One region of the Sporosarcina sp. CAU 1771 genome, then DNA from elsewhere that is predicted to be linked to it. Evidence: riboswitches for the same ligand, from Rfam matches in the RefSeq annotation. Region 1 holds a riboswitch; each other region holds the start of a gene.
What was found. Region 1 has a riboswitch for S-adenosylmethionine ahead of ACXYMX_RS07370 (methionine ABC transporter ATP-binding protein). Riboswitches for the same ligand answer to the same signal wherever they lie in the genome.
Positions count from the first base shown of each region.

Region 1 (7,423 bases):
CGTACGCAAAATATAAAATGACAACTAACTTATTTCATCCAGCCTGGTTTGCCAAAGCCTTCAAATTGCTCATCGATTACTTTTTCAAATTCTGGTGATTCAACTACCGCAATAATATCTTTTGCTAATTGTGAATCTTTGTCTTCAGTTCTTACCGCAACAACATTTCGGAATTGATCGGGCATATTTTCTAAAGCTAACGCATCAAGTAAATTCATATCTGCAGCAATTGCGAAGTTTCCTGGAACAGCTGCTAAATCTGTACTTTCAACAGAGCGTGGCAATTGTCCCGCTTCAATTGGTTGGAACACTAAGTTTTTATGATTGACTGTAACGTCTTTTTCTGAAGACTTAATCGGATCAACTGAACCGTCAATCTCTATTAGTCCAAGCTCTTGTAATGTTAGTAAAGTACGTGCTGCATTCACTGGGTCGTTTGGAATTGTAATTTTAGCACCGTCTTCGATATCATCAAGTGACTCATACTTATTCGAATAAATTCCAAGTGGAGCTGTTGGTACACTTATTAAATCAGATAACTCCATATCGTTTTCTTTAGAAAAGTTCTCTAGATAAACGATATGTTGGAAAAGGTTTGCATCATTCGATCCACTGTTTAACGCATTATTTGGTTGAACATAATCGCTAAATTCTTGTACTTTTATTTTATATCCTTTTTTCTCCAATTCAGGAATAATTGCTTTTGATAGCATATCGCTATATGGTCCTGGTGTTGCTCCAAATGTTAGTTCTTTCGTGTCTCCTGCTTTGTCTTTTCCACCACATGCAGCAAGTACACCTATAAGTACTACTAATAATACTGTTGAAATAATCTTCTTCATCTTTTTTCTCTCTCCCTAAATTAACTTTTATCTATTGATTTTGAAATACGGTCTCCTGAAAATTGAATCACTTGAACTAATAAAATTAGTATGACAACCGTTACAATCATTATTAAATCATCGTAACGATAATAGCCGAATCGAATGGCTAAATCACCAATTCCGCCTCCACCAACAAAGCCAGCCATCGCAGAATACCCAACTAAACTAATTGCAGTTAATGTTAGGCCTTGAATGATACTTGATCTTGCTTCTGGCAACAAAACATCTTTTATAATCATCCACGGAGTTGCACCCACTGCAATAGCAGCTTCAATAACTCCTTTATCGATTTCCCTCATCGAAGTTTCTGTGATTCGGGCAAAAAATGGAATGGCCGCGGCGGATAATGAAACACTTGCCGCTGTCGGTCCGTATGCATCCCCAACTATCAAAACAGTTAGTGGTGTAATCGCGACAAGTAAGATAATAAATGGAATCGATCGAACAATATTAATGACAAATCCTAATATATTCTTTACGGCGCTATTCTCTAAAAATAAACCTCTATCTGTTACAAATAATATGAGTCCTAGTGGCAATCCAATTAGTAGAGCAACTCCAAATGCAATCCCAATCATATATATTGTTTCCCCAAAGGCCTTTGTAATTTCAGGTAGTAATTCTACAATACGTCCGAATTCATTTTCCATATCCAATCACCTCCACTTGCGCTTTTCTAGAAGTCATATAAGCAATCGCTTTATCTACCTCATCCTCTTCACCTTGCAGTTCCATTAAGAAGATTCCAAGAGGTCTCTCTTGAATATACTCAATTGAACCATGTAGAAAGTTTCCTTGCACTTTATAGTTCTGAACTGTATCTGAAATAATACCTTCACCTGCGATATCACCTTTAAACATCACTTTAATAATGCGCCCTGTACAAGTATGTAGAATTTCTTTAGGAACATCGAAGGATACAACACTGCTAATAAATTCCTTCGTTAACTCCGTTTTCGGATCAGAAAAGATGTTATAAACCGATCCATCTTCAATCACTTTTCCGCTTTGCATAATGGCCATGCGATCACAAATTTCTTTCACCACATTCATTTCATGCGTTATGAGAACAATGGTTATTTTTAATTCCCGATTGATTTTTTTAAGTAAACGTAAGATGGACATTGTCGTATTGGGATCTAACGCAGATGTAGCCTCATCACAAAGCAATACAGATGGATTATTGGCTAATGCCCGTGCGATTCCAACACGTTGCTTCTGTCCCCCACTCAACTGTGCAGGATACACATTCTTTTTTTCTGAAAGCCCAACCATTTCAAGTAGTTCCTCTACACGCTCATTAATTTTATTGGCAGGTGTGTTGGCTGCTCTTAAAGCGAATGCAATATTTTCATAAACCGTTTTTTGGCTTATTAAGTAAAAATGTTGAAAAATCATACCGATTTTCAAACGAGCTTGGCGCAGTTGTTTACCGCCCAATTTTGTTAAATCGACACCGTCCACTAAAATAGTACCACTTGTCGGTCGTTCCAATAAATTCAAACAGCGAATTAACGAACTTTTTCCAGCGCCGGAATAACCAACGATACCAAAAATCTCACCTTTGTTAATCGTAAGGGAAACGTCATCGACACCTTTTACAACTCTTTCTTTTGTCTGATACACTTTTGATACGCCTTTTATTTCTATCACGGTATTCCCCTCTTTCTAAAAATCAATCCTAAATTGGAGTGATCGCTTCAAGTTTTGAACAGATACTACAATGAAAATAAAAAATACCTCTTTCATAATGAAAGAAGCACTGAATGAATGGGTTCAGATTATCTCTCAGAATAGAATTATTCTGTAGGAATTGGCACCTTCCATATAAATGGGGTTGCCGGACGTCATAGGGCCTAATCCCTCAGTCACTCTTGATAAATTCCATATTAAGTTATCGTTGCATAAAACATAGTATAATATACAACCAGTAAGTTGTCAACATATTTCGAATTTCAATTTTTTATTTCATGAAAGTCTGTTGCTTTGTTATTCTATAGACATTTTCCTGCAAAAACTATAAGATTTGGAGTAAGCTAGTCAACTACATAGAAACGGGGTTTTCCAATGAAAGTTTCAAAACGATTAAAAAGTTTTCCACCACACTTTTTTGCTTCACTAACTCATAAAGTTGAAAAAGCACTCGCTGAAGGAAGAGACATTATTAACTTAGGACGTGGAAATCCAGACCAACCCACGCCGGCGCATATTGTAGAAGCTCTTAAAGATGCTGTCGATGACCCAACTACGCACGGGTACTCTCCGTTCCGGGGCGTTATGGAATTCAAACAAGCCGCCGCCGATTTTTATAAAAGAGAATACAATGTTGACATCGATCCTAACACAGAAGTCGCTGTCTTATTTGGAACTAAACCAGGTCTAGTAGAGCTTCCCCTAGCCCTTATGGATGAAGGTGAACTTTTATTACTACCGGATCCAGGGTACCCCGACTATTTATCAGCGGTAAGTTTGGCAAATATTACGTATGACACAATGCCATTGCTTGAGTCTAATAACTTTTTACCCGACTTCAATCTGTTAACTGCTGAGCAACGGGAAAAAGCAAAATTAATGTACTTGAACTACCCGAACAACCCTACAAGTGCAACAGCTACTGTTCCATTTTTCGAAGATACCGTACAGTTTGCAAAAGAAAACGACATAGCGGTTCTTCATGATTTTGCTTATGGTGGCATTGGTTTTGATGGTGATAAACCAGTTAGTTTCCTCCAAGTAGACGGGGCAAAAGATGTAGGTATTGAAATGTATACGTTATCAAAAACGTATAATATGGCTGGATGGCGCGTTGGATTCGCAGTCGGTAATGCAGAAATCATAGAAGCACTCAGTCTTTTGCAAGATCATCTATTTATAGATATTTTCCCAGCAATTCAACGGGCAGCAGCTGTCGCTTTAACTGAGAGCCAGGACTGTGTTGTTGAACTTGCCGCACTTTATGAAGCTAGACGTAACGTCTTTATTTCGGAGTGCAAACGAATTGGTTGGGATGTAGTTGCTCCGGGCGCCTCATTCTTTGCTTGGTTGTCGGTTCCTGATGGTCATACGAGTGAATCCTTCTCTGACCTCTTATATGAGGAAGCCGATATCATCGTTGCACCGGGACATGGTTTTGGTAAGCATGGCGAAGGTTATGTGCGTGTTGGCCTTTTGGAAGACGAAGATCGATTAAGGGAAGCCGTTGCACGTATTGAAAAACTAAATCTATTTTAAAGTTAAACCTCATTAAATTCAAAAAAAACTGACGTCCCGTAAAAGGGCACGTCAGTTTTTTCTCTTATTTACTTTACAGTTAAATCATAAGTTGAAAAGCAACTTGTATTTTAAGTTAAATAAACCTCTTGCCCTTTGGACATATGTATTCCATCCATCACCAGAACATCGGCTTTTCGACCATTAACCATAACATCACAAGCATCAGTCCAATATAAATCCAAGACGTCCGATTTAAAAGATTCAAAGCATCATTTTTACTCATTCCAGGCAGGTGAAACTTTCGTAGAACTCGAGTAAAACCCGTTGATAAAAAAAATGCGGATACACCCATTACAACAACCGTCATTACAACCCATGATGTATACCAAGGCCAAGGACCAAGGAGTAATAGCAAAACACCTGTAACAACTAGAACGTGTCCTGCATGCATAACAATACGGATTACAACATCGATAATTGACAAGTATGCACTTTCGATTTTTTCTTCAGCGCCACGTAATCTTTTGATGATTGGCATTAGCAGGAATAATGGACCTATGGATAGAACGGCACTGACGACGTGTAGAAAGACAATCACGCCATAAATTTTAAAATACATTCAGTTCATCATTTCTCTACCGGGCTGAATTCATGAACCCATACGTTCATCGTCGGCAACCAAGGCATTTTTGGGTGTAGTGCAAGGATTGAATCCTTATATTCCTCCATATTATTAAAGCCTTCTTGTTTAGCGTGTTCATCTGTCATTTCACCGAGTTTTTGTCGATAAAGTGCATCCACTATATATTTTCCACCATCTAATTCCATAATTTCACCTGGATAAGCATAAACTCCATTACGTCTAGTCGCTCTTTTTTCTCCACTCAACACTTTTGCAACATCAGCTTTGACTGTTACAAGTCGTTCAACTGAACACGTTTTTTCTGGATATAGGTTATTTACATTTTCACTCATAAAGTTCTCCCTTTTCATTACGTATTTATTCATCTATCATAACGATTTGAAAGGGATAATGCGAACAATGTGTATATATATCAATAGTAATAAGTGAACTTTATGTGTTCATGATTTTGTTCAGATTTAAAAAATGCCTAAGACTCTACCTGCCAACAAAGTCTCAGACAACAATATAATTCTTTATTTGTTGACGGTATAGATTACTGCCAATGAATATTCACCATCTTCACCCATAAACTGATACATAAGAAAGACATTATCTTTTCTAGCTTGCAAAGATACAGCAGTATCAAAAGGCTCAACAACTTCAACTTCATAATTATTTTCAGCTAAGTAATCTTTAAAAATTTGTACGTTGTCCTTCATGCTATCCTCCAGCTTGTAGGTAATGGAGTATTGATCCTTCTCTTCGTCAGAGGATTCTAAAAAGCTAATTGCTTTGTCAGCATCTGGTAATAAAATCTCACTAGAAACTTTCGTAGAAATTTCAACATCAGACCCCATCTGGATTTTAGTACCATCATCAGTTGTTATTGTTGAGCCACCATCTTTTGTATCAAGATCTATTTTCCCTTTTTTTCCGTCTTCTCCTTCAATTTCAACTCCATCTTTTGAGACTTTGATTTTTCCACCATCGCCAGTTGGTATTGTAATACAACCTGAAAGTACAAAAGAAATAAGCATTAAGCTGAATATAAACTTAAGTTTTCTCATCTTTCTTCCTCCATTCGTTGAATAGTAATGCATAATAGTTGCTTTCATTTTAATTGATAAAGGTTAAATTAAGGTAAAGTTTATAAAACTATTCTACCCACTATACTTTCGATTTAACTTATCAAATCAAAACAAGCCATCTCACTGGATAGGTGAGATGGCTTGATAGAATAGCATTATTGAATTATTCGCGAATTTGACCTGTGCCTTGAATTACAAATTTACTAGATGTAAGTGCTTCTAAGCCCATCGGACCTCTCGCATGCAGCTTCTGCGTACTAATCCCAATTTCTGCTCCGTAGCCAAACTCAAAACCGTCTGTGAATCGCGTAGACGCATTATGGTATACGGCAGCAGCGTCTACTTGCTGTAAAAAGAGCGCTGCGTTATTTTCATGATTGGTGACAATTGACTCCGAGTGCTTTGTACCATATTTATTAATGTGTTCGATTGCCTCTTCCACACTCTTAACTGTTTTAACGCTAACCGATAATCCCAAATACTCAGTTTCCCAGTCGTCTTCTGTCGCTACCTTTACTTGTGATGAGATTGCAGCAACTTTTTCATCTCCAAATACTTCTACACCATTTTTCAAGACTACTGAAACAAGTTCTTTCCCATGTTCAGCAAACCATTTTTCATGAATTAAAATGGTCTCGATTGCATTACAAACAGATGGACGCTGCAATTTGGCATTTATAACTATTTTCGTAGCCATCTCAGCTTCAGCAGATTCATCTATGAATACGTGGCAATTTCCTGCGCCAGTTTCCAACACTGGAACTGTCGATTCTCTCACAACGGTATCTATTAATTTCTTACCACCCCTCGGAATAAGAACATCTAAATACTCTTTTAATGTAAATAATTCTTTCGCGGTTTCTCGACTTGTGTCTTCAATCAACTGGACAGCATCTACGGGGATAGAACTTTTTTCAAGTGCAGAATGAATAGACTGAATGAGTACCTTGTTCGAGAATTCTGCTGAAGAACTTCCTCTTAAAATCGCCGCATTACCTGTTTTAAGAGATAAAGTCGCGGCATCTATTGTTACATTCGGACGTGCCTCATAAATCATGCCGATAACCCCGAGTGGAACGCGCTTCTTATTAATTAGTAATCCGTTCTCTTTCGTAATTGATTCAACGATTTCACCAACTGGATCTTTCAATTCAACCAAAAGCTTAATTGCATCTGACATATCTTGTATCCGCTTTTCATTTAGCATGATACGATCAAGAACTTCATCCGTAAGGCCATTAGACTTCCCAGCAACAAGATCCTTCTTGTTTTCACTAAGGATTATATCTTTATCCTCTAACAACTGTTTTGCTATTAAAAGAAGTGCTTCATTCTTCTCTTCAGTAGTAACAGATACTAATTTCATGCTTACAAGTTTAGCTTTTTTTCCTTTTAACTGAACCTCACTTGTGGAAGTTATATTCATCATTTATAGGTCCTCCCTTTAGTTAAATACTTACCCATTTATCTCGGTGAATTACTTCTACTTGCGTTTTACTAGCACGTTTTCGACGTTCTTCACTTCGTTTTCCAATTACGTCAAGTAAATCAAAAGAGGAATAGGTTACTTCGCCTTTTCCAATCAATCCATTCATCCCAAATACCTCAACGAC
Region 1 is NZ_JBTLRN010000007.1:17,061-24,483, forward strand. It holds gene ACXYMX_RS07360 (MetQ/NlpA family ABC transporter substrate-binding protein) at 30-842, opposite strand; gene ACXYMX_RS07365 (methionine ABC transporter permease) at 863-1,534, opposite strand; gene ACXYMX_RS07370 (methionine ABC transporter ATP-binding protein) at 1,524-2,537, opposite strand; SAM riboswitch class I at 2,663-2,768, opposite strand; gene ACXYMX_RS07375 (aminotransferase class I/II-fold pyridoxal phosphate-dependent enzyme) at 2,952-4,115, shown strand; gene ACXYMX_RS07380 (hypothetical protein) at 4,273-4,716, opposite strand; gene ACXYMX_RS07385 (ASCH domain-containing protein) at 4,725-5,072, opposite strand; gene ACXYMX_RS07390 (hypothetical protein) at 5,256-5,789, opposite strand; gene ACXYMX_RS07395 (glutamate-5-semialdehyde dehydrogenase) at 5,974-7,239, opposite strand; gene proB (glutamate 5-kinase) at 7,259-7,423, opposite strand, start outside.

Region 2 (7,423 bases), on a different contig from region 1:
GTTAATCGGAGTGGAAGCCGGCGACTCTGGGAGGATCAGCAAGACAGGTGAAACAACAGCGGGTTGGTCCACCGCTTGCCCTCCAGAACGCGTCCGGCTGCAACGCAGATTAACGAGCTTAACCCTACTCCAGATTTTGGGTGCGATTGTGTCACAAGTATTTTATGCGGACACCTAGTTAATCGGAGTACAAGACGGCGACTCTGGGAGGATCAAGCGGAACAAGTGAAACAACAGCGGGTTGGTCCACCGCCCGCCCTCCAGAACGTGTTAGGGAAAGATTGACCCTCATCTTTCGGCACTTAGGGTCTGGAACGGAAGTCAACGTTTTAGATGTTCTCCGCTCAGGTGAGATTGTTGAATAGTTAATAACGTAAATGGACCTTATGGGTCTTTTTTTCTTTATTAGTCTTTTATCAACACTATTATTTAACAGATTCTTTCTTTTTCTACTGTAAATATGGCTGCTTATCATACGCTAATTTGGCTGCATTTTTGCATTTCCTTACCACCAGACTATTTTCAATTAACTGACTATAATGGTATGGTAATATTCTAATAGAACTGGTTCAATTCATTTGACCAAAGGGGATGAAATCTGTGCTTATGGAAACAAGGTCAAGTACTGGAGAGAAGAATGGGGTTTCTTATTTAAATGGGAAAATTAAATTCCATGGCGTCGCATTAAATGTTTATAGTTTTGTAGTCGATGGTGTACTAATTGATACTGGGGCGGAGTCATTACGCGAACACTTTGAACAATTCATTGACGAGGCAGATTTTGATCAAGTTATGCTAACTCATTATCATGAAGATCATACAGGCTGCGCGGCTTACATCAAGAAAACAAAGAAAGTCCCGATATATTTAAGTGGAAAAACAATTGAACATTGTGCGCAAGAGGCAGATTATCCTTTGTACCGTCAACTTTTTTGGGGGAAAAGAAGACCATTTCAAGCACAGGAGATGCCAGAAACGTTTATCTCTAGAAATGCACAATGGGATGTTATTGATACCCCTGGTCATTCTTATGATCACAAAGCTTTATTAAATCGGGAAACAGGTCAATTGTTTACGGGGGATTTATTTGTCAACGAACAGACAAAAGTAATCTTAACCGAGGAAAGTATCCCGGCAATTATTCAATCATTAGAAAAAGTACTAACGTATGGCTTTGAAGATGTATTTTGCAACCATAGGGGACTTGTAAAAGAGGGTCGCCTTGCGCTTGAACGAAAGTTAGATAATTTATTAACTATGCAACAGGATGTGCTAAATTTGCAAAAGGAAGGGGATTCAATCGAATCAATATGCAATAAGCTATTTCCAGATAAATACCCTATTATGGAAATGTCAGAAGGAGAATGGGATACACGACACATTGTTACTTCGATATTGAATGGAAAGTAATTGGTGCCATTTGATTAATTGATTCGTTTCAAAAAATAGAAGGAATTCTCGACTCGGTGAGAAGTAGAGTTTCAGTTCGAAAAAATTAATAGAGCAAGGGTTTGACGAAAAGGCTAGTTCTATCCCAGCCTCTTTAAATGCTTGTACAAAGGGTTTCTTCTTCAAATTAGTATGCCCTTAAATAGACTGAATAATTTTACTTCTAGAAGCGGGTTGACTTATTGCTAAACTCTGACTATAGTAAATATTAATTCTTGCGACAATTAAATAGTAAAGCATCACTTTCTTATCAAGAGAGATCGAGGGATAGGCCCTATGACGTCTCGGCAACAGGTTTTTTTAAAACACTGTGCCAATTCCTACAAATGCTTCGGCATTTGGAAGATGAGAACGAGATGGTTTCTTACTTTATAGAAGCCCTCTTTTTTTCTTATCTTTGTATTGATAAGTAAAAAAAGAGGGCTTTTTCGTTCTTTTAAGAAAAGTTGATGGCTGAATCATTGTTCGCGCAGAATGAGTGTTTCATGAGGAGGTCACTTGAAATGATTGAATTTAAAAATGTCACAAAGACATTCAGCCTTGGAAAGCGTGAGGTACACGCAGTAAAGGATGTTTCATTATCAATAAAGGAAGGTGAAATTTACGGAATCATTGGATTTAGTGGGGCAGGTAAAAGTACGTTACTCCGTCTAGTAAACATGTTAGAAAGACCGACAGCTGGAACGGTACACATTAAAGACATTGACGTGAGTACGCTGTCTGCAAAGGACTTGCGGAAGCAGCGACAAAATATTGGTATGATCTTTCAAAACTTTAACTTGTTTAATTCTAGAACCGTTTCTGGAAACATTGCTTATCCTTTAAAGTTAGCCGGTTTACCCAAAAAAGAAATCCAAGAGCGTGTAACAGAACTACTGGCATTCGTCGGGTTGTCAGATAAAGCTAAAGATTATCCCGATCAATTATCCGGTGGACAAAAACAACGAGTAGGGATTGCTCGAGCACTTGCTACTTCTCCAGAAGTTCTAATCTGTGATGAGGCAACTTCGGCTCTCGATCCAGATACAACAGCTGATATTTTAAGGTTACTAAAGAAAGTAAATAAAGATTTGGGAATAACGATACTTTTAATTACCCATGAAATGCATGTGATTCAATCGATTTGCGATAACGTTGCAGTTATGGAAGAAGGAGAAGTGATTGAATCGGGTGCAGTGTTCGAAACCTTTACAAATCCACAGCATTCTACTACACAACGGTTTATCCAATCGATTCAGCAAGACTTACCATCTGAAAAACTGTTAAACGAGTGGCGATCGAAAGGCGGAACAAGACTTTACCGAATTATTTTTAAAGGAGAAATAGCGAGTGACCCGGTACTTTCTCAAGTGACTCGGAAACACGGCGTAGATTTTAATATCGTATATGGTTCGGTTCGTGAGTTGCAAGAACGTTTCTTCGGGAACCTGCTTGTTTCATTTGAAGGTGATCCGGAGGCGATAAAGAACGTATTAACAGAACTTGAAACAATTGTTGATATAAAGGAGGCCATTAAAGATGAAGGTTGATTGGTCCACATTTTGGCCTCGGATTGTAGAAGCCACAGGCGAAACAATTACGATGGTAATCGCTACACTTATTTTTGGTTCAATCATTGGAATCGCAATAGGTCTATTACTATACGTAACGAGAGAAAATCACATTTTAGAAAACAAGCGTGTTTCTCAGATTTTAAATTTATTTATAAACATCATTCGCCCAATACCATTCATAATTTTCCTAGTTGCTGTATCCCAACTAACGAGATTGGTTGTAGGTACAACAATTGGTACGGCGGCAGCAATTTTTCCGATGACGATTGTAGCAAGCTTTGTTATTGCTCGAGTCGTAGAGAACAACTTGGTGAGCATCGATCCTGGTGTTATAGAAGCCGCGCAGGCAATGGGTGCAAGTCCGTTACGCATCATATTCACTGTTTTAATACCCGAAGCTTTAGGGCCATTAATTTTAGGATTGACGTTTGTATCGGTAAGTTTGATCGACTTCTCGGCAGTTGCAGGAACAGTTGGTGGGGGCGGCCTTGGACATATTGCAATGACGTATGGTTATCAACGATTCGATGGAAGCGTCATGCTCGTCACAGTTGTCATCCTGATTGTTATGGTGCAAATTGCACAGTGGATTGGCAATACACTATCTAAAAAGGTTATGCGTCGTTAATTTAATAAACAAACAAAAAAATGACTGATAAGGGAGAAATGAAAATGAGAAAATTATTGATATTGTGTTTAACGATTGTAACGGCGGCTTTATTAACTGCTTGTGGAGGAAAAGCTAGTGGAGACACCGAGGTAATTAAAGTGAAAATAGGTGTCAATGGATCTGACGGTGCACAGTGGCCAATTCTGAAAGAAAAAGCAGCTAAAGAAGGCATTGAAATCGAGCTTATCGAATTTGCAGATTACACATTACCTAACAATGCGCTTGCACAAGGGGATGTTGACTTAAACGCTTTCCAACACTTTTCATTCTTATCTCAGTACGTAAAAGAGAGTGGCAACGAGCTTGTTCCACTTGGTTCGACTGTATTTGCTCCACTCGGCGTTTATTCTGAAAAAATTACCGACATTAATGAAATAAAAGAAGGCGATAAAATTGCGATTCCAGATGACCCTTCCAACCAAGCGCGTGCGTTACGTTTACTTGAAAGTGCTGAACTAATTACGCTATCTGACGACTTTGGATTATTCGGAGACCCAAGTAAAATTACGGCAAACCCATTAAACCTAGATATCATTCCGATGGTAGCACAACAAACACCACGCGTACTTCCTGATGTGACGGCAGCAATTATTAACAACGGAATTGCAGGGCAAGCAGGATTCTCACCTGGTGAAGATCCAATCTTTAGAGAAACCGGAGACGATGAAACCATTCACCCATATGTGAATTTAATTGCGGCAAGTGCGAAGGAAAAAGACAATGAAACATTCAAACGAATCGTTGAATTGTATCAAGAAGAAGATATTTCAAAAGCAATTGACGAAGATACAAAAGGTGGATCTTACTTAGTTAAGCTAACGCAAGAAGAAATCGATACTGTGTTTGAAAATCTAAAAAAATAATCCACTAGGGGGAAGTTAGAATGAGCATAGTTAAAGAGGCAACAAAAACAATCATCCAATCCATCGAAGAGAATCGTGAGTTGTACATTCAAACAAGTCAGGAGATTCATGCAAACCCTGAGATTGGTAATGAAGAAGTATATGCATGTGCGAAGCATGTCGCAATTCTAGAAAATGCTGGATTTGAAGTGACAACGGCAGTTGCTGGACACGAAACTTCATTTTACGCAGTGAAAGACAGTGGAAAAGAAGGTCCGACAATTGCCTATCTTGCTGAGTACGATGCCCTTCCTGGACTCGGTCATGCCTGTGGACATAACATTATCGGAACGACAAGTGTTGCAGCAGGAATTGCTCTCGCTGAAACTCTTTCAGAAACAGGCGGTCGTGTCGTTGTACTTGGAACACCTGCTGAAGAAGGCGGCCCGAATGGAAGTGCGAAGGGAAGTTTCGTTAGACACGGTTACTTAAAAGACGTCGATGCCGCAATTATGATTCACCCGGCTGGGAAAACTGCGCTAACAGGGGACACATTAGCTGTAGATCCACTCGACTTTAAATTCTACGGTAAGCCAGCTCATGCATCCGGCTCACCACATCACGGCATTAATGCTTTGGATGCAGTTATTCAATTATTCAATGGGATAAGTGCATTACGTCAGCAATTAGAGTCTGATGTACGTGTTCACGGCATTATAACGCATGGCGGCGATGCACCAAACATCATCCCTGAATATGCATCTGCTCGATTTTTCATCCGAGCAGAGTCGTGGAAGAAAACGATTGAAGTCTCCGACAAGATCCGAAAGATTGCGGAAGGGGCAGCACTCGCAACGGGCGCAACAGTTAAAATTGAGCGTTTCCAAAATGAAGTGAAAGACTTTGTTCTCAACTCTGTTTTAGATAGCGTCTTAGAAGAAGAACTTACGGCTCTTGGTGAAGTTGTTCATAAAGAGAAAAGAAAAGGCAAAGGTTCGACAGATGCAGGAAACATAAGTTATGAAGTACCAACCGCACATCCTATGATTAAAATTGGCCCAGACGATCTTATCGGACACACCGATGAATTTAGAGAAGCTTCGAAATCAGAACTAGGAAATGAAGCTCTGATTACTGGAGCAAAAGCACTTGCGTCAACAGGATATCGTTTGTTAACAGATTCTGAATTGCTCCATCGTGTGAAAAAAGAGTTTGAAAGTTCGTTAGCTGCGAAGAGTAAATAACAATAGAAATAAAAGTAGTATAGATCAGAAAATGATCTATACTACTTTTATTTTGGTATCATAAGATAGGAACTAACGTGATAAAGGGGATTAAGTACATGGCTTATTGTAGGAAGTGTGGCAATGAACTGCAAGAACAGGACTTATTTTGTGAAAAGTGTGGAGCGCCCCAAAGTGATATGAAAAGGAAAACGCAATCGAGCTGGAAAAAGCCTGTAGGAATTATGTGGATAATATTACTCGTGCTTATGGTGATTGCTACGAGTGTATATTTTTTAAACAAAAGGTCTGCAGCACCACTAGTAGAAGTGAATCCAGATACGGAGATTGACAGTGAAGAAGACGAACGTACAGATGGTTTAGAAACCGTTGAAGATGAAAAAGAAACAAAGCCAATCGCTGAGTTGAAAGCCAATGCCCTTTATTCGACAAATGTGGTGGATGGAACGAATCATGCGGTTGCTTACCTTTTTCCGATAGATGGAGTAGAAACAACTTTGTCTTCCAACTTTTTTGAAGGTAAAGAAGGCGATAGATTGTATGCCGGTAAAGTGGCTATTTACTTAGTAGAAGAAAACGGAGATACCGGTGTTTTACAAGGTCAGTTTGAGGTAGAAGACGCCTTGAATCTGGAACGAGAACCTTTTCAACTTTATTCATTCAATGAACAGTCACTTGTAGGTGCATTTAGTTCGCAAACGGAACATAATAACGTACTTGCCCTATGGCATTATTCAAACGGTGAAATGAAAGAAGTGCTGTTTGATAAAAATAAAACGGTGGCGATTTCGACAAAGACGTTGAAATTTATTGATGAAGACTATATGCAAGCATATCTCTATGTGAAGAGTGAAGAAACAGGTTGGCATTTTACAACGTGGAAATGGGATTCTTCAACCTCTATGTTTACGGAATATGATAGTACCAGACATACAGATGCGGAAGAATACGGCTGGACATTGGGTGAAATGGTTGCGAACAATTGGGAAGAGATGGATTACGATTATGTTTCGTTTCCACATCTAACTTTGCCTGACGACTTGAAAGCATTAATTGAAAAAGGCATGCTTTTGGATAATAATGTGTATATAGGTAAGCCGATTGATGAGATGCTAAACGAGTACCCAGATCATACCGGAGACGATTATTTCAATGGTGGTTATTATTATATGTATCCAAATGGAATGACGATTTTCTTCGATGAGGCCATAGGGGAAATTAATAGCATTAGTCTAAACGGACAAAACTTTTTAAATGATCTTACATCTGTTCAGAAAATGCTTGGTACACCAACAGAAGAGGGCTACGACGAGATGGAAGATATAGACTATCAACTTTATAAGATAGGGCCTTACGATGTTTATGTATACGTAACGCATACTGGTGAATTCTCTCATATATGGTTAAGGGGAGACTAAGCACTTTTTGTTGAATAAAAAACCCCGTTCTACACTTAAGTAGAAGGGGGTTTTACGCATTTGCATTCGCAAAGTCTAAGGAAAGTTTTTGTCCTTCAAGCTTTAGTTTTGCGTCAAACTTACTGCCATTCGCTGCAGTAAAGCCTTTGATAATGTTTGTATGGCCTTGTGTACACAGCAGTTTCACTTGGCTTGATGTAAGTTTCTTTTTAAGAAAGATACCTGGAAAAGTTTGCTTGCACCCTTC
Region 2 is NZ_JBTLRN010000035.1:9,210-16,632, forward strand. It holds gene ACXYMX_RS15880 (MBL fold metallo-hydrolase) at 607-1,410, shown strand; SAM riboswitch class I at 1,694-1,801, shown strand; gene ACXYMX_RS15885 (methionine ABC transporter ATP-binding protein) at 1,953-2,978, shown strand; gene ACXYMX_RS15890 (methionine ABC transporter permease) at 2,968-3,630, shown strand; gene ACXYMX_RS15895 (MetQ/NlpA family ABC transporter substrate-binding protein) at 3,675-4,535, shown strand; gene ACXYMX_RS15900 (M20 family metallopeptidase) at 4,556-5,758, shown strand; partial or broken gene ACXYMX_RS15905 (zinc-ribbon domain-containing protein) at 5,857-5,922, shown strand; gene ACXYMX_RS15910 (hypothetical protein) at 5,938-7,176, shown strand; gene ACXYMX_RS15915 (type IA DNA topoisomerase) at 7,229-7,423, opposite strand, start outside.
Region 2: another riboswitch for S-adenosylmethionine. It lies ahead of ACXYMX_RS15885 (methionine ABC transporter ATP-binding protein); the one in region 1 lies ahead of ACXYMX_RS07370 (methionine ABC transporter ATP-binding protein).

Region 3 (7,423 bases), on a different contig from region 1:
TGCCAGCATCAGCAAACCAATTAGCACGCGCTGTTTCTAAATGATTAATATATCGTATGTAGTTCATATGACCAAAAACGTCAATGTCATTTTCAGCAACAGTTAATGTCATCTTATTTGTTAGTGTACTAATATTAAACAACCCCCCACGTCGATTTGTCAGAAAATTCACTTCTGCATTTCATTTTAACAATAAACTAGTGGTCAAGCAATTGGTTTATTTTTTTCTTAAGATGATTCTTCTGATTGTTTAATTAAAAACTCTTTCCACGCAGTGATACCGCCTTCTAATACAACCACATCATACGCTCTATCTTTTAGAATACCCGCACATTTTGTTGCGGAGTTCCCCGTCGTACATGTAATAATTACTTCTTTATCTACAGGAATTTCAGAGATAGTTTGCTGTGGATTTATTTCCAACTCAAAGACCTTCTGTTTAGAAATATTCATATCTGTTAGATTTGCGTGTTGAATATGGAATTGGTCGTACTTTTCTTCAGAACGCACATCCACTAAGACAACTTTTTCCTCTCGATTCAATTTTTCATATAATTGTTCTGGTGTAATCGTTTGAACGGACATCTGTTTTTCCTCCTTAATTCGTAGTACCTTAATGATCGCCTTGTTCGAGCGTAACACTTACAATCTCGGGACGATTGAATAATCGTACTGGAATAATACTGTTCCCGAGTCCCCTACTAATCATCATCACTGTATTGTCCATCTCGTGCTTCCCCTCAGTATACTTTGGGAATAGTCCTTGGTTCGGTGCGACTAGACCTCCTACAAATGGTAGTCGAACCTGTCCACCGTGCGCATGTCCGGAAAAAACAACATCGAAATTAGACGCTGCATAGAGTGGAAGCATTTCAGGGCGATGTGAAAGCAATAAAGTGAAATCGTCTTCTCCAAGTCCTTCTGATGCGGACCTGATTTCTTCCTCTATGATCTCGAGTTCCGACATATCTTTATCCCCATAAGTGGGGTCGTCAATACCTACAATATATACCTTATCCCCTTCTTTTTCTAGAGCTATCGATGAATTCCTCAAAACCTGTACCCCGAGTTGCTCTAATTTTTTCTCCAGAGAACCATACGATCCAGACCACCATTCATTGTTTCCCGGAACATAATAGACAGGCGCAGTAGCAGTCAATTTTTTCATTAAAAGAAGACTCGCTTCATCCCCAGATCGTTTCGAATCAATTAAATCTCCAGTAAAGACGATGATATCCGGTTGCAGCTTGTTCACTTTTCGTACCAGTACTTGCTGACCTTTTCCGAAACTTTTGTTATGCAAATCGGAAAGATGAACAATTTTGTATTGGTCAAAATTAGCAGGAAGTTTTTCTGAACGTATGACCGTATGACTCGTCACGATCGAATTATTTTGAACGTAAATAAAATAGAGGAACACTGTAAATCCAACAGCGATATAAATAATCTTTCTCTTGAACATATAACCAATCCAATCTTTGTTAACAAATTTATCGTCCATTAGACATCAACCTGCTCACAAGAAATCCGTGCTCCGTAAATTCGAATCATCGACATTCCAATAAGCTATTTCTACTTATCTTTGTTTCGCTGAATCTCTGCTAAAATAAACCCTCCCATAATGGCAAGTGGAATGCTATTTGCAAATACTGGTGGTTCCAAGAAGCTCGCAAAAATACCACCCAACACTGTTAGTATAACCGCAAGTATAATTCTTCCCATATACTATCCACCTTCAACACTCTTAAACGATTCTATTCTATTGCAGGAATTACAGTAGTGGCCAAACTTATTTTTTGGGGTACGATTAGAAACAGAAAAGCGATTCGTACACTTTGATTTATCATCACTCAGTAACCATACGATGGATACATTACAAATGTTCCCTTTTTATAATAATTAATAAATTTATTCACTTAAACGCAAAAACACCGATTCAACGAAGTGCAGTCAATAAGTTAGGTCACAATCCCGAACTTGAACTTACACAATGTACTATCGGTGCCAATGAAGAAACAGAATCAGCTTAATCGCTCAGCAAGAGAGAATTAGCACATCTGATATTCATTACTTTTACTATCCCTTTTATGGAATTTATTAAAGGGAAATATGCCCTCCAAAAACAACTTCATTAAGAATTCGTTTTTTCTCAGTTAAGGTCCCTGTTAATAAGTCGATTTCTTTTTGTATGGTACTGATTTCATCCACTTTTTCTTGGATATATGCTTTCGAAATTGAATCCCCTTGTTCATAATAATCGATTTCTCGCTGTACATTCGCTAACTGCTGATGTCTCTGCATCGCTCCTGCTGTGCTCGTTGCTTTCCGTTCTTTCAATTCCTTTTGTTCTGTGTAAAGCTCTTGTAATTTTGTCATATAAAAACCCTCCTGAAATTTTTTCCAAACAAAAAACTCCTCCCATAAGAGAGAAGAGTTTCAAAAAAAATTCTCCTCATCGTTCAGGTTTCCCTGTTGGACGTAGCACCTTACCGGCTGGCAGGTTGCTGAGACTTCGTAGGGCCAATTCCCTCCATCTCTCTTAATAAGAAAAGAGTATTCAGTTCAGTTACTAAACAATTTATCACTCAAGAACCATTCTGTCAAATGAAGCCGAAGGACGATTTCTTAATTTAAGCTATGAACGATTTTCTCTTGAATTTTCAAATACTGAGCAATTTCGTCTTCACTCAAATTTTTAAATAGGTGCACAAACACTTCATCGCCAATCGCTTGCGCTTCTTTTAACGCTTCTTCGCCAGCGCGTGTTATTGAAAGTTGAACCGTTCGGCGATCCGCTTCATCATACAACCGTTCCACAAATCCTAGTTTAACAAGTCGATCCGCAATGCTAGTCATCGCGCCTCTTGTATACCCATGGGATTCCGCTAACTCTGCTTGTCTTTGAGGCCCCTTCGTACGTAAATCGCTTAACACCAAAATCGGAGAGATGCCTAGAGGATGTTGAAATCGTTTCGTGAATTGCTTTATATTTTCATTATTCATCTGTTCGATTGCTCGAATTAATTTAAATAAATCTTTTCTCTCCAATAGAATCCCCCCGGTGAAATTTGTTGATTAGCGAAGCATTGTCGATCCACCGTCAACCATAATCGTTTGACCAGTAATGTACTTAGAATCTTCAGAAGCTAAAAATACAGCAACTCGACCGATATCTTCTTCAACATCACCGAAACGACCAAGTGGAATTTTGTTTTTAACTTGCTCATAATATTCTGGTTGCGCTTTCGCCCATGCTTGAACACCCGGAGTGTTGGCAATCGGACTAATTAAGTTTACATTAATGCCGAACTTACCCCACTCATTCGCTGCAACTCTTGAAATACCACGAATCGCTTCTTTCGCCGCTGCGTATGCGCCTTGTGTTTGGTCCCCATTTATTCCTGCTCCGGACGCGAAGTTAATAACGTTCCCTTTAGATTCTTTTAAGTAAGGAAGTGCCGCCTGCATTAAATAAAACGTTGGATAAAACCCAGTACCAAATGAAAGATCTAAATCAGCCTGCGTTGTCTCCTCAATCGTCAATTGCTTCGACGCATGAGCGTTGTTTACAAGCACATCTAGTTTTCCGTACTTATCAACAACTTTTGTAATAACCTTGCCTAAATTTTGGTGATCCATTAAGTTTGCTTGGATGAACATCGATTTAGGAGAGATTTCTTGTAATTCTTTCTCCATCGCCAATCCAGTTTCTTCGTTTACGTCTACAATTGCAACAATGGCTCCTTCTTTCACCATTGCCTTCGCCATTCCACTCCCAATTCCACCTGCACCGCCTGTAATAATTACTACTTTGTCTTGTAACCTACTCATTACTGTCATCTCCTTTTGAATTAATAACCTATATATAGTTTACCTCTAAACTATATAAAAGGAAAGTATTCAGTTTTGCTTTTACTCTATATTCATTTGAGGTATGCTACGCTTTTATTAATTAATGAAAGCAGTCAGTTAGCAAGATGCTTTTTCGATGCATATTCTATCTTTAATGAATTCATTTTTTTCAAAAGGAGGAAGATACTCTATGAATTTTCAATCTTTTAGCGGCACCGTAACAAGCATAAGTGATTTCTGGGTTACTCCAAGCGATGAAAATGGTGGATGTTATAAATTGTTTGAAGTGAATAACGGGGTTGACAGCATTGTAAATTTCGTAGTTGGGCCGAATACCTATTTTGTAGATCACGAGATGATTTTTGTAGGTGATCCTGTAATTGGATTTTACGACGCGGATGTTCCGGTCCCAATGATTTATCCGCCACAATACCAAGCCGTTGTGATGGCGATTAGTTCTCCTATGCAAAACGTAAAGGTAGACTATTTTAACAATCAATTGCTGAGTAGTGATGGTAGCTTACGCCTAAACATCTCTGCGGAAACACAAATTGTATTGGAAAACGGTCAATCCTTTAATCGAAATCCTGCAAACCGTTATTTGACCGTTGTTTACGGCGCAACGACTCGAAGTATCCCGGCACAAACGACCCCCTCTCAAATAATTGTAATGTGTTAAGTGACTAAACATGGAACCCCTTGCCGGTTCCATGTTTTATTTTAATTCGCGTTGCGGGAGCAAACCAGTGCGTTACGGGAATAAATCCGTCGTTGCGGGAATAAACCAAGGCGATACGGGAGCAACACACAACGATACGAGAACAAATATAGCCCAATCCCCGTTGCGGGAGCAAACCTGTGCGTTACGAGAATAAACCCGTCGTTGCGGGAATAAGCCAAGGTATATGGGAGCAACACACAACGATACGAGAACAAATCTAGCCCAATCCCTGTTGCGGGAGCAAACCTGTGCGTTACGAGAATAAACCCGTCGTTGCGGGAATAAGCCAAGGTATATGGGAGCAATACACAACGATACGAGAACAAATCTAGCCCAATCCCCGTTGCGGGAGCAAACCAGCGCGTTACGAGAATAAACTCGTCGTTGCGGGAATAAACCAACGCGATACGGGAGCAACACTCAACGATACGAGAATAAACCTAGCCCAATCCCCGTTGCGGGAGCAAACCAGCGCGTTACGAGAGTAAACTCGTCGTTGCGGGAATAAACCAACGCGATACGGGAGCAACACTCAACGATACGGGAACAAACCTAGCCGAATCCCCGTTGCGGGAGCAAACCTGTGCGTTACGAGAATAAACTCGTCGTTGCGGGAATAAATCAAGGCGATACGGGAGCAATACACAACGATACGAGAACAAATCCATCGCCCCACAGTTTCCTTTGTTATAATAACAAAAACGTTCTTAATTGATCGTACATTTCCAGCACGTAACTTCTTTCTTCTTTAGCCGTCTACTTCCAAAAGGGTGGTGCTTCGACTTGAAAAAACTTGCAATTGTTTTCGTCATTATTTTGGCAGGGTGTTCACCATCCCGCTTTTTGCCGGGACTTGCTCAAGAAACTATTGACTGGGTAGACGCAGTAAAAATAAACGATTCAATGTATTATGCTAATTATGAGATGAACGATTCTGGGGTGACATTTGAATCAGGGAGTGAAATTGGAGAGGTTCATTTTAATATGGATGGTCACGCAAATTCATCTTATAAAATGAAAAACAACGATGCTACGTATTTATCAAAAGGAACGAAAATCTATGAAATGAAAGACTATGCTCCAGCTTTTCGAGTAATTGCTAACGGAAAGGTATTTGAGATTGGCGAACCTGGTCACGCAAAGCTACTTGGGGATTTCTTAGACATTGAAGGCAAAGTCGATACCGTTCGATTTGTAAGTTATGAAGATGATTCACTAATTGGCGAACTTTCCGAAAAGCTAACGAAAGCATTTGTTGAGGAACTCCTAGCCTTGCCATATGAACCCGATGCCTATAAGACAAGGAACACTGACGGTTATGCCGTCTTTTTGGAAATCGTTTTAACCGACGGATCGATAACCCGTACTAGTTATTGGCCTGAAAGTAAGTTCATTTGGTACGGTGCAATTGCCACGGATCGCTTAAATGATCTGTTGGTAAAAGAATTAGCAGCGAATGGTTTTTGAAATTTGAATTCAAAACAAAAAATCGTGGATCCCAATGTAACTGGATCCACGATTTTTTATTTTTTAAACTTTATGACATGCGTCGTTTCTGATGAACTATCATCTGCCACAAATCCATTTGCACGATAAAAGGCATCTGCTTTCGATGATTCTGTTCGGACCGTCATTTCATCGAACACTGCCTTGGAATGCTGAATGATTTCTTTTAACAACTGGGAGCCAACCCCTTTTCTACGCGCTTCAGACAACACATAAAATCGTTGCAATCGCCCTACATTTTCATCCACAGCAAATGGAGATTCATTGACACCGCCAATCGCAACAACATCGTTATCTTTGTCGCGAATTAAAAACAATGCTTCTCCCTGTTTATTGAACGTATTTGACCCATCTTGAAAATCGGTTACTAAACGAGTGACAAATCGGTACCCTTCACTTTCACTTTCTTTTACTAAATGAGAAATATCAATAGCATTTAAATCTTTGACACGTTCGACTGTTATCAACATCTTTTTTCCCCCTAATAAAATTCAATGATTTTAGATTACTCTCTTAGTAGTAACCATTATTTACTCCGTATTCAAATTCAGTTCCTGGTGCTTCTTATTTATAGGTTCAAATTTACTTTCAACACAGAACGAGTAAAAACCTTTAATTTATCGAAAAATCAAATTATTTTAAAACTTTTTAAATTAATTTATAAAAAAAGGTTTATCTTTCTTTTGTCTGGGTATATATAGAGTACAAGGCGAAATTGCGGGAGCAGGGAACTTTTGACGAGTAATCTTTAGTGAACTACTTGCGTAGAATTGCACAGCCTTGGCGGAAAATTTGCAGTACTGACGACATAAATCTCGTCGAGAATCAATGTAAGAATGTTTCTCCTAGAACAGGCAAAACCTAGTAGTATAAGTAAAGATTTTGTGTAAGTGCACCTCACTGACCGACTGCGGAGGGAACTTGTTGCAAACAGCAGGTTGCGACAGCCCTAGCCAATAGGCTTAAGAAGGCAGAAAGGTCCACCAAACTGTGAGACGGGAATTGAATATCGTCAGAAAGATCAGTTTGATAAATGAAGTAAATAAAATTTTCCGCGAAAGATTTTGAAACAAGGAAAAAGCATGTTCCCAATGGAGCATGCTTTTTTCGTATGACAACTTGTATTTATCGTTCCTTCAAGCGCGGGGAGTCTTTCAATTCTCCAATCGACTGTGCCCCAATGCCAAACATCGACATACGGAGTTCCATTTCCCTGATTTTCATCACTTCGCGGACCTCTTCCGCACTTTGCGTAGCCTCTTTCAATATGGATCGCCCAAATCCTACCAGGTCAGCACCTAGAGCAATCGATTTCGCACCATCCAGTCCAGTTTTCATCCCACC
Region 3 is NZ_JBTLRN010000029.1:4,454-11,876, forward strand. It holds gene ACXYMX_RS14820 (acyl-CoA thioesterase) at 1-142, opposite strand, end outside; gene ACXYMX_RS14825 (rhodanese-like domain-containing protein) at 229-585, opposite strand; gene ACXYMX_RS14830 (metallophosphoesterase) at 614-1,501, opposite strand; gene ACXYMX_RS14835 (hypothetical protein) at 1,573-1,722, opposite strand; gene ACXYMX_RS14840 (hypothetical protein) at 2,098-2,376, opposite strand; SAM riboswitch class I at 2,450-2,549, opposite strand; gene ACXYMX_RS14845 (MarR family winged helix-turn-helix transcriptional regulator) at 2,626-3,048, opposite strand; gene ACXYMX_RS14850 (SDR family NAD(P)-dependent oxidoreductase) at 3,076-3,831, opposite strand; gene ACXYMX_RS14855 (hypothetical protein) at 4,043-4,531, shown strand; gene ACXYMX_RS14860 (hypothetical protein) at 5,357-6,040, shown strand; gene ACXYMX_RS14865 (GNAT family N-acetyltransferase) at 6,097-6,549, opposite strand; gene fni (type 2 isopentenyl-diphosphate Delta-isomerase) at 7,205-7,423, opposite strand, start outside.
Region 3: another riboswitch for S-adenosylmethionine. It lies ahead of ACXYMX_RS14840 (hypothetical protein); the one in region 1 lies ahead of ACXYMX_RS07370 (methionine ABC transporter ATP-binding protein).

Region 4 (7,423 bases), on a different contig from region 1:
GCAAGAAAATTATACCCCTCACCAAATCCGCAAATTCGACTGGAAGAAATAACTTATTGGTCAGATGGATTGAAAGTGAAGGGAATGCTTGCTGAACCGTTAAAGGCTGGTAATTATGAGGGGATCCTTTATTTGCGAGGCGGTATCCAACATGTCGGAATGGTCCGTCCAGCACGGATAGCACAATTAGCGTCAAATGGATTTATCGTTTTTGCACCTTACTACCGTGGGAATCGTGGAGGTGAAGGGCGAGATGAATTCGGTGGAGCTGACCGTATGGATGCTGTGAATGCAGTTGACGTACTAAAGCAGCACTTGAAAACATCGCGCATTCACTTATTCGCATTTTCACGGGGCGGTATTATGGCACTTTGGACAGCAATATTACGTGACGATATAACGTCAGTTGTGACATGGGCTGGCGTATCGGACGTCATATTGACATACAAAGAGCGAAAGGATATGCGCCGTATGATGCGCCGAGTAATAGGCGGTACTCCAACGAACCAACCAGATGCCTATCTTGATCGAACGGCCTTACTGCGGGTAGATGAAATCGAAGCACCTATTTTAATTATCCACGGGATGTTGGATGAACATGTTTCATTCAACCAAGCAAAGCTATTGGAACATGCATTGAGTGAACATGATGAACTTGTAGACACATGGTACTTTCCGACATACAATCACCATATTCCACCCGTGAAGAACGTACAAATCGTCCGTGATCTTTGTAAGTGGATGAGAGGGCAAGGCGAGTGAGAAAGCATGTGTATATAGCACCCAAAACAATCAGTACTGAGGAAAAGCAAATCGGATTCCCCGAAGACTCATCGTTTTGGAATTCGCTATGGTCGATGTTTTCAAAGAAAGCCGCAACGATGGAAATCCATTGTTGGGTAGTTGAGAAGGAAATTCGTGAACAGTTGGATGATAAAATGATTAAAACCGGGACCATTGAAGAAACCATCGTTTATCATTCCGAGCTTACGGATGATCTTGTAGACTGGGTGTTAGCAGACTCGTATGATATACGGGGCGGTTTGAAATGGTTTTCTATTTTTCTATTTGACGTATCAGGAGTAAATATTCTTACTGTTGGACATTATGGCGGTGAAATCGTCTTTTATCCTGAGAACGATGAGGAAATTGAAAAAGTAAAATCATTTTTTGAAGAAGATACCGCATTTACTGTTTATGAATGACGTGATTTTTACAAAGTTACTATATCAACATAAAAAACCGGCATACACATTCCTGTGCATGCCGGTTTTTCACTATACTATTCTTTCGGGCCGCCTTTAGAAGAAATATCTTCTGAAACGGTACCGAACTTTTTAAAGTTTTCACGGAAAAGTGTCGCTAATTCTTTAGCTTTCCTATCAAAATCCTCTTTATCAGCCCATGCATTTCGAGGGTTCAATACTTCTGTAGGAACGCCTTCAATTGCAGTAGGGATTTGAAGATTAAAGAACCTAGTTGTTTCTGTTTCAATATCAATAAGTTTACCTTGAAGTGCAGCTCGAACCATTGCACGCGTGTGGTTTAAATTCATTCGTTTACCAACACCATAAACGCCACCTGTCCAACCTGTATTTACAAGGTAGACTTGTGCCTCGTGCTCATCAATTTTCTTACCAAGCATTTCCGCATAAACTGTTGCGTGAAGTGGTAAGAATGGAGAGCCGAAGCAAGTTGAAAATGTTGCTTCAGGTGAAGTAATTCCACGCTCAGTCCCTGCAAGCTTCGATGTAAATCCACTTAAGAAGTGATACATCGCCTGCTCTTTCGTCAATTTCGAAATTGGAGGTAAGACTCCAAAGGCATCTGCCGTAAGAAAAACAATTGTTTTTGGGTGTCCGGCAACAGATGGATCGACAATATTTTCGATTGCTTGAATCGGGTAGGCTGCACGTGTATTTTCAGTAAGTGAACCATCGTTATAGTCAGGAATTCTCGTTTCCGAATCAACTACAACGTTTTCAAGTACCGAACCAAATTGAATTGCTCCAAAAATTTCAGGTTCTTTTTCCGCAGAAAGATTAATACATTTCGCGTAGCATCCGCCTTCAATATTGAACACACCATTATCAGACCAACCGTGTTCATCGTCCCCAATAAGTTTACGGTCTGCGTCTGCGGACAGTGTTGTTTTTCCAGTTCCAGAAAGACCGAAGAACAATGCTACATCTCCGTCATTACCAACGTTTGCGGAACAGTGCATAGGCATAATTCCTTTTTCAGGAAGTAAGTAGTTCATAATAGAGAAAATAGATTTTTTCATTTCTCCAGCATATTCAGTTCCACCAATGAGAACAATTCTTTTTTCCATTGATACAATAATAAAAGTTTCGGACTCCGTTCCATCTACTGAAGGGTCAGCTTTAAAAGAAGGTGCTGAAACAACGGTGAATTCGGCTTCGTGGTTGGTTAACTCTTCTTTTGATGGACGAATGAATAATTGATGGACAAATAAGTTATGCCAAGCAAATTCATTCACTACTTGAATAGATAGACGCGATGCTGGGTCAGCACCTGCAAAACCTTTAAATACAAACAATTCTTCTTTATTTTTTAAGTACGTAATCACTTTATTATATAATGAATCGAAAACCTCTGAAGAAATCGGACGGTTTACATTTCCCCAATCGATTTTATCTTTAGAAGTAGCTTCTTCTACGATATACTTATCTTTAGGTGAGCGACCCGTGTATTTGCCAGTTTGAGCTGTAATTGCACCATCTGCTGTTAGTTTCGCCTCTCCACGTGAAGTAGCCTTTTCAACTAGCTGTGGAACTGAAAGTTGTATACTTACATTCGAACCTGCTAGAAGTTCCTGAAGTTGTTCGCCAGTCTCTGTAGATATCATAAGTTTGTACCGTCCTTTGCCATATAGTCCCAAATTATTTGGGTGTCATCACATTATGCAATTAGTATAACACATTTAGAATAATAATCTATACTAATTGAAATCACAAGTTGAAAATGATAATTAAATTGACATTTGGCATCGTATTTTGTATCATGGTTAATTGAACGGATACTCTTATCCCGAGCTGGTGGAGGGGTCAGGCCCAATGAAACCCGGCAACCTGCAAACAGAACTTTTCTGTATGTTTGTGATGGTGCCAACCTGATGCAAGGGGAAAACCCTTGGACGATAAGAGTGAAAGGTGCCTTTTCAAACTATGCCTTTCCTCATGTATAAGACGTGAGTGAAGGGCTTTTTCTATTGTTTAGCCCTTAATCCTCGTGTATAGCACTAAGTGGCTTGAAGTTTATTCCTTAGCGGATAGGCTCTACATGGGACATATGAGTACCGTATCAATCTCGTAGGATATAAGGAGGAATTGTAATGTCGAATCGAAAGTTATTTACATCTGAGTCAGTCACAGAAGGACATCCTGATAAAATGTGTGACCAAATTTCAGATGCGATTTTAGATGCAATTTTAGAGGAAGACCCGAATGCACGTGTTGCATGTGAAACAACAATTACAACAGGACTCGTTCTCGTTGCTGGTGAAATCACAACAACGACGTATGTCGATATTCCAAAAGTAGTAAGGGAAACTGTAAAAGAAATTGGATATGTACGTGCGAAGTATGGTTTTGATTGGGAAACTTCAGCGGTACTTACAGCAATTGACGAACAATCTGCAGATATCGCAGCAGGGGTAGATCAAGCGCTAGAAGCACGTGAAGGATCTATGTCAGAAGACGAACTTGAGGATATTGGAGCAGGCGATCAAGGGCTGATGTTCGGTTATGCGTGTAATGAAACACCTGAACTAATGCCACTTCCAATTAGTATGGCTCATAAGCTTTCGTTTAGGCTTGCACAAGTTCGCAAAGAGGAAATCCTCTCATATTTGCGCCCAGATGGCAAAACCCAAGTAACTGTAGAGTATGATGAACATAACAATCCAGTTCGTATCGATACCATTGTTATTTCTACACAACATCATCCAGAAGTGTCTTTAGAGGAAATAAAAGCGGGTATACAAGAACATGTAATTCGTCCTGTCATACCTGAAGAATTAATCGACGAAGATACAAAATATTTTATTAACCCAACAGGTCGATTTGTTATTGGTGGTCCTCAAGGGGATGCTGGACTAACAGGTCGGAAAATTATTGTGGATACGTACGGAGGATATGCTCGTCACGGTGGCGGTGCATTTTCTGGGAAAGATCCAACAAAAGTGGATCGTTCTGCTTCATATGCCGCCCGCTATGTTGCGAAAAACATCGTTGCTGCTGGATTAGCAGATCGCTGTGAAGTGCAATTAGCTTATGCAATTGGTGTTGCACAGCCCGTATCTATTTCCATAGATACATTCGGGACAGGCACTGTAGAAGAGGGTAAGCTTGTTGAGGTTGTACGTGAATTGTTTGATCTACGTCCGGCTGGTATTATTAAAATGCTCGACCTACGTCGTCCAATTTACAAACAAACGGCAGCGTACGGTCACTTTGGACGGACAGATATAGATTTACCGTGGGAACAAACAGATAAAGCAGCTAAGTTACTAGAACTTGCTCGACAATAAGTAAAGGTATATATGCCGGTAGAGGGGGGAGCCTTTCTGCCGGCATTTTTTTAACAAAATTAGTTGAGGAGGAATCAGAATGAGTTTTCTTTTATTATTACTTATTGCAGGAGTTATTGGATCAATTGTGCTGATAGGTTTAGTCATTTTATTGTTTGTGAAAAAGTAAATATCTTCTGCCAAAGAATTAAGCCGTTCGGTTTTGAGTAATAAAAACTGAAATAAAGACCAAAATAAATGAGTATTTTAACATCAAATACTCATTTATTTAGAATGGTTTATAGAATAGCTTGTCTACTCATTAAATTAAGAGGTTATTGGGTAAAAAAGTTATGAGGATATTGGAATATTAAAAAGTTGTTGTTCTGCAATTGGGCCAGCATTAAACTGTCGCTTTCCGTTCCGGCGCACGCTTTCCGCGGGCACGGCTTCAGCCTCCTCGTCGCGTAGACCACGCTCCTGTGGGGTCTTCAGCTCGCGCTGTTCCCGCTGGAGTCGGCGCCTGCACTTCAAGTAACGGAATGTATTAAATATAAAGTGTTCATTCAACAAACGGGCCATTTTTTTTTAATTAGGAGTTGGATATATGAGTTTTATTATTAGACAAGAACAAAAAAATGACTATGAATCAACTGAAAAGGTTGTAGAAATTGCATTTGCTTCTGCAGAACAAAGTGATCAGGATGAGCATAATTTGGTTTCACAAATCAGGCAATCTGATGTATTTATTCCTGAATTATCTTTAGTGGCTGTCAATAAAGATAAGAATGAAATACTGGGGCATATTCTTTTATCTAAGGTGTTAATTGGTAATGGTGACAATCAAAAAGCAGAGTCATTGGCACTTGCACCTGTTTCTGTTTTGCCTGATTATCAAAATAAAGGAATAGGGAAATCTTTAATACAAAAAGCATTAGAAAAGGCAAAAGAGCTTGGTTTTAAGTCAGTTATTGTACTAGGTCATCCAGAATACTATCCGAAATTGGGTTTTCGGAAGTCATCTCAATGGCGAATTAAAGCACCTTTTGAAGTGCCTGAAGAAGCATTAATGGCTATTGAATTAGAGGAATGTTCCCTTGAAAATGTTTCTGGTGTAATTGAGTATCCAAGTGTATTTTTTGAATGAGCGTTCAACTATCGCGCGCGATAACTAAATACTTGCTGTATTTCAATTAAGCTATTAAGAGGGAAAAAATATGATGAGCTTCCGCTTTAGACTCCTTTTGACGTTTTCTAATTCCTCAATTGTAACAAAGAAAAATCGATAAATAGTACCTGGTACTTTATAACTATTCCTGAATCTAGGTGTTTTAACTACATTAGGAAGTTCTTTTTTCTAGATATAATTAAGAAGCAGAAACTTAGTTGATTGTAGTGTAAGACGGCGACTCTGGGAGAATCAGCGGGACAGGTGAAACAACAACGGGTTGGTCCACCGCCCACCCTCCAGAACGCGTCAGGGAAAGATTGAACTTTATCTTTCCGCACTTTGGGGCTGCAACGCAAATCAACGGTTTCAAACCGTTATCTATTTTTGGTCTTTAATTAGAATTTAGCGATTCAAAACCGAACGGGTTAGCTAAAGAATGTCCAGTAGTTTATTTCTGTAAACTTTTATAATACTGACCTTTTTCGGCATAACCATTCACAACGCGGGTCATTTCTGCCCGATCAGCATCATTCAGTTCGCGTACAACTTTCACGGGGGATCCAAGGGCAAGCACTCCAGCAGGAATTTTCTTCCCTGGGGGTACTAAGGATCCGGCGCCGATGAAAGCCCCTTCACCGATTTCAGCACCGTCTAAAATTATGGAACCCATTCCAATAAGTGCACCTTTTTTAATTGTACAACTATGTAAAGTAACTTGGTGTCCGATTGTAACCTCATCTTCCAAAATGAGTGGATAAGCAGGACTTTGATGGAGACAACATAAATCTTGTATATTTACTTTTCTACCAATAAGTGTAGGTGAGACATCTCCTCGTATAACGGTGTTAAACCATATTGATGATTCGGGGCCAATTGTTACATCACCCGTAATTGTTGTGAAATCAGCGATGAAAACGGAAGGGTCAATTTTAGGTTTTTTTCCTAAGTAAGGATAGATCATAATTACTCCTCATTTCTTTTTGTAGTGTATAATTAATGGTATCAAAGTTTAAGGTGCACGTCACTCAGGAAAGGGGCTAGATAATAATGTGGAAATGGGATGCAGAAGGTCAACCAAAAGCTGTTGTAGTAATTGTTCATGGTGCGTATGAACACCATAAGCGATATGCATGGTTAATTCAGCAACTAAGAAGTAGTGGATTTCATGTTGTTACTGGAGATTTACCTGGACATGGGGAGCAGTCTGGACGGGGAAAAATACATGATGAACCATTCGATAAATATGTAAGTCACATAAAGAAGCTATTAGACGTAGGTATTGGAGATGGGATGCCACTATTCGTTATCGCACATGGCCTGGGAGCAACAATTGTCACGCATGTGCTTCAGAATGAAAAGATAGAATGTGCAGGTCTTATCTATAGTTCGCCATGGTTTCATTTAGACCATTTACCACCAAAGCATTCCAACGTGTTGACGATGCTCAATTCTTCAGCAAAGTTAGATCATGAAATAACGATTGAAATGGTAACAAGTAATGAGGACATATACATAGAAGCGCAAGAGGATCGTCATTATAACACAGCAATAACGGCCTCTTGGTATAGAGAGTTACAAACATTTATCAAATCAGTAAGTCAATATGAAGGCGTAATTGAGAATGTACCACTTCTTTTACATGCTGCCGAAAAAGATCGAATAACGGATACCAGTTCCGCGCGAAAATGGCTTATTGCACAGAATCTCACTGAATTCCAATT
Region 4 is NZ_JBTLRN010000012.1:55,886-63,308, reverse strand. It holds gene ACXYMX_RS09940 (alpha/beta hydrolase family protein) at 1-762, shown strand, start outside; gene ACXYMX_RS09935 (hypothetical protein) at 759-1,205, shown strand; gene pckA (phosphoenolpyruvate carboxykinase (ATP)) at 1,283-2,869, opposite strand; SAM riboswitch class I at 3,044-3,167, shown strand; gene metK (methionine adenosyltransferase) at 3,356-4,552, shown strand; gene ACXYMX_RS09920 (GNAT family N-acetyltransferase) at 5,139-5,678, shown strand; gene ACXYMX_RS09915 (gamma carbonic anhydrase) at 6,151-6,663, opposite strand; gene ACXYMX_RS09910 (alpha/beta hydrolase) at 6,750-7,423, shown strand, end outside.
Region 4: another riboswitch for S-adenosylmethionine. It lies ahead of metK (methionine adenosyltransferase); the one in region 1 lies ahead of ACXYMX_RS07370 (methionine ABC transporter ATP-binding protein).